2 regions of the Idiomarina sp. OXR-189 genome follow, and region 1 is predicted to be linked to the other one. Evidence: predicted binding sites of a transcription regulator. Region 1 holds the regulator's gene; the other holds the start of a gene.
What was found. The regulator NrdR, encoded in region 1, represses ribonucleotide reductase genes. The targets are predictions, from matches to a motif close to AAACACNANATNTNGTGTTT.

Region 1 (2,404 bases):
GGCTCGCATCTGACTAACCATACCGGTACGGATGATTCAAAGATTTTAGCATCATCAGTCACTCGGTTTTGGCTGTCGATAATAATACGTATGGGCTGTTTTAACGGTTCAGGCAGGGCCCGTGTTTTCGGCCACTGGCTTTCGCGAACGGTCAGCATAGGATTGTCTTTCAAAACAGTATCGGCACCAGTAAGAATAGCGTCTGACTGCGCCCGCCAATACTGTACATCAGACCGGGCATGAGGACCGGTTATCCACTGGCTTCGGCCATCGGACAGCGCTGTTTTCCCATCCAGTGACGACGCCATTTTAACGGTCACAAACGGACGTTGATGCCGCATTCTCGACAAGAAACCTGGATTCAGCTGTTCTGCTGACTTTTCCAAAACGCCCACCAAAACGTCAATATCCGCTTCATGCAAGCGCTTGATACCGTTACCGCTGACTCGTGGGTTAGGATCGTGCATGGCAACAACAACTCGGGCAACGCCCGCATCAACCAGTGCATCTGCACAGGGCGGAGTGCGCCCCATATGGCTGCAGGGCTCTAAAGTCACATAGGCGGTTGCACCTTGCGCTTCGGCACCTGCTTGCTTTAAGGCATGAATTTCCGCATGAGGTTGGCCAGCCTGCTGATGCCAGCCTTCACCAATAATTGTATCGTTCTTACTGATGACGCAACCAACCGCAGGGTTCGGACGTGTTGTCATGATACCGCGGCGCGCGAGTTCTATCGCACGGTGCATCATTTCATGATCAGTTTTTAACTGTGACGGCTTAATCATTCAGACGAGCGATTTCTTCGCCAAACTCTCGAATATCTTCGAACGAACGGTAAACAGACGCAAACCTGACATAGGCCACTTTATCGATTTGCTTAAGGTTTTCCATAACTAACCCACCAATGAAGTTGCTGGTAATTTCGCGCTCGCCGGTCGCTCTGATACTCGATTTAATTTTATTGATAGCCTGTTCCATAAGCTCCAGACTGACTGGGCGCTTTTCGAGTGCTCTTAACAGGCCATTGCGGAGCTTATCTTCATTGAACGGTTCTCTCGAGCCATCGGTTTTAATAACCCGCGGCATAATGAGCTCAGCCGTTTCAAAGGTCGTAAAGCGCTCCTTGCAATGATTACACTCACGCCGGCGACGCACCGAGGCGCCATCCGCAACTAAGCGCGAATCAATAACCTTGGTGTCTTGTGTGCCACAAAATGGACAATGCATTGCCTGACTCCTTTAAGTGCGCTTTACGACTCGTTTAACGACAGTGCGTAATTATCCGTATACCGGAAAGTTAGCGCACAACGCTTTTACTTGTTCACGCACTTCTGCAATTTTGCTTTCGTTAGAAATATCGTCCAAAACATCGCAAATCCAGTTGGCTACCTGCTCAGCTTCGGCTTCTTTAAAGCCACGACGGGTAATTGCAGGTGTACCTAAACGCAAACCAGATGTCACAAAAGGTGAACGTGGATCATTCGGAACCGCATTCTTATTAACCGTAATAAATGCATCGCCTAAAGCCGCATCGGCGTCTTTACCCGTAATGTCTTTGTCAATTAGGTCAACCAGGAATAAATGGTTCTGCGTGCCGTTAGAAACAATCTTATAGCCACGAGACTGCATTGCTTTGACCATTACGTTCGCATTTTTTAACACTTGTTGTTGGTACGCTTTAAATTCAGGCTGTAAGGCTTCCTGGAATGCGACCGCTTTACCAGCAATAACATGACATAAAGGGCCACCCTGGTTACCCGGGAATACGGCACTGTTCAGCTTCTTGTGCAGTTTCTCATCGTCACTACCTGAAATGATCAAGCCACCACGCGGACCCGCAAGAGTTTTGTGCGTGGTCGTTGTAACAACATGCGCATAAGGCACAGGGTTTGGATATTCACCCGCAGCAATTAAGCCCGCTACATGCGCCATATCGACCATTAAATAAGCGTCTACTTTATCGGCAATTTCACGGAATTTTTTCCAGTCAACAATACCAGAGTATGCTGAGAAACCAGCAACAATCACTTTCGGCTTATGTTCTTGCGCCAGCTTTTCAACTTCGGCGTAGTCTATTTCGCCAGTGCTTTCATCCAGACCGTAAGACACTGCGTTGTACAATTTACCAGAGAAGTTAACACCAGAGCCGTGAGTTAAGTGGCCACCGTGAGCCAGGCTCATGCCTAAGAAAGTATCGCCCGCTTCCATTAATGCCATAAAAGCCGCAGTGTTTGCTTGTGAACCAGAATGCGGTTGCACGTTTGCGTATTTTGCACCGAATAACTCTTTTGCACGCTCAATAGCCAAGTCTTCGACTTTATCGACAAACTCACAGCCACCATAATAACGCTTGTGCGGATAGCCTTCTGCGTACTTATTTGTCAGCTGAGACCCTTGCGCTTGC
Region 2 (2,404 bases), 430 kb from region 1:
TAGTTAAGGCATGCGCAGAAGCGGTTAAACCCGGCGGCTTGGTGTTTTTCTCAACCCTAAACCGTAACGTTAAGTCCTGGCTGCTGGGCATTTTGGCTGCTGAACATATACTTGGTTGGGTGCCCAAAGGCACACACCAGCATCAGCGTTTTATTAAGCCGTCAGAGCTCTTCCGCATGACCGATGAAGCCGGGCTTAACGAGGTTGATATTAATGGATTAATTTTCCATCCATTAAAAGGGTTCACTCTGTCGAATACCGATATCGATGTGAATTACATTACTGTTTTACAAAAGCCTCTGAAGTAGCTCATGACGAATTTCGCACAGACCCCCAAGCTTCCCGAAGGCGTGCTGTTCGATCTTGACGGCACCTTGCTGAACACCGCCCCTGATCTTGGAGCCGCACTCAACAATGTGTGCGCTTTATACGGGAAAGAACCTGTTCATGAAGACACCTATACGCCTGTTGCTTCACATGGCTCCAGAGGCTTATTGAAACTGGCTTTTTCAAAAGAACTGGAAACCCATGAAAATGAGTTAAGAAAGGCTTTCTTAGACGCCTACTCGAACAGCATTGCCGCTAAGACCCATGTTTACGAAGGTGTTGTACCGCTACTGAATGCTCTAATTCAAGCACAAATAAAAGTGGCCATTGTTACCAACAAACCTAAGCAGTTGACCCAAGAGTTGCTGCCTAGCTTTCCCGAGTTTGATGTCTTTGAATCAGTTGTCTGCGGGGACACTTTGAGTGTATCAAAACCCGACCCTGCACCTTTACTGCTGGCAGCAGAACAGCTGGGAGTTAACCCTACAAGCTGTATCTACGTGGGTGACGCTGAACGTGATATTCAGGCTGGCCGCAATGCTGCAATGACAACGGTACTGGCTCATTATGGGTATATTAGCGACAGCGACTCACCCGCTGACTGGAAGGCCGACTACGGCATCAGCACACCGCTTGAGTTGCTGAATATTATTGGGCTACCGCAACCTTGATCTATTAACCCATTTTTAAAGACAAAAAAGTTATAAAAAGCCGAGGTCCTCGCAAACTCACGTCTATTAAAGGCTAGAAAAAAATCAACAATTAAACGCTAATTTTCTTTTGTATTTCTAGAGAATTTAACTTGATCAAAGTCTGACTAAGACCTAGCATACTGAAAAACCAAAGACACTAGATATTGTGTGAATTTCACTCTGTATAACTAATGACCACAATATCTTGTGGCTACATCTCTATAACAAAAAGCTAAGAGTCGGCGCAAAATGAACGAGCAACTGTATGTCACCAAACGTAGCGGCGAACGTGAACCGCTCAACTTAGATAAAATCCATCGAGTCATCATGTGGGCAGCAGAAGGTCTGCATAATGTTTCCGCTTCTCAAGTCGAAATTAAGTCTCATATTCAGTTTTATGATGGCATTAAAACCGAAGATATCCACGAGACCATCATCAAAGCTGCGGCGGATTTAATCTCTGAAGACGCTCCGGACTATCAGTACATGGCAGCCCGTTTGGCCATTTTCCATTTACGCAAACGCGCTTATGGAAAGTTTGAGCCACCTCGTTTATTTGATCACGTCAAGAAAATGGTGGCAGAGCACCGTTATGACGAGCACTTGCTGGAAGACTTCAGCGAAGCTGAGTTCGACCAAATGGATGAGATTGTCGACCACTGGCGCGACATGAACTTCTCATACGCAGCGGTCAAGCAGCTTGAGAATAAATACCTGGTTCAAAACCGTGTGACAGGCGATATTTATGAAAGCGCCCAGTTCTTGTACATTTTAGTTGCAGCCTGCTTGTTCGCGAACTACCCAAAAGCAACGCGCATGGATTACATCAAGCGCTTCTATGATGCGACGTCTGAGTTTAAAATTTCACTACCAACGCCAATTATGTCCGGCGTTCGTACACCAACGCGTCAGTTCAGCTCATGTGTATTAATTGAAACTGGCGACAGCCTGGACTCTATCAACGCCACCGCCAGCGCCATTGTGAAATACGTTTCTCAACGCGCTGGTATTGGCATTAATGCCGGTCGCATTCGTGCGCTTGGTAGCCCAATTCGAAACGGTGAAGCGTTTCATACCGGTTGTATTCCATTCTACAAATACTTCCAGACTGCGGTTAAAAGCTGTTCGCAAGGCGGTGTTCGTGGTGGCGCGGCAACCCTCTTCTATCCATTGTGGCATTTAGAAGTAGAAAGCTTGCTGGTACTTAAGAACAACCGTGGTGTTGAAGAAAACCGTGTTCGTCATTTGGACTACGGTGTTCAATTTAACCGCTTAATGTATCAGCGCTTAGTTAAAGACGACTACATTACCCTATTCAGTCCGTCTGACGTGCCTGGCCTGTATGACGCTTTCTTTGAAGATCAAGAGAAGTTCGAGCAGCTGTA

Region 2: a site for NrdR is predicted at 1,172-1,191, ahead of nrdA (class 1a ribonucleoside-diphosphate reductase subunit alpha). Genes of this name have one in related genera too.

Annotation. Positions count from the first base shown of each region.
Region 1 covers NZ_CP139706.1:1,858,684-1,861,087, forward strand. The annotation lists gene ribD (bifunctional diaminohydroxyphosphoribosylaminopyrimidine deaminase/5-amino-6-(5-phosphoribosylamino)uracil reductase RibD) at 1-785, opposite strand, end outside; gene nrdR (transcriptional regulator NrdR) at 778-1,227, opposite strand; gene glyA (serine hydroxymethyltransferase) at 1,279-2,404, opposite strand, start outside.
Region 2 covers NZ_CP139706.1:1,433,278-1,435,681, forward strand. The annotation lists gene ubiG (bifunctional 2-polyprenyl-6-hydroxyphenol methylase/3-demethylubiquinol 3-O-methyltransferase UbiG) at 1-308, shown strand, start outside; gene UM402_RS07095 (HAD family hydrolase) at 312-998, shown strand; gene nrdA (class 1a ribonucleoside-diphosphate reductase subunit alpha) at 1,269-2,404, shown strand, end outside.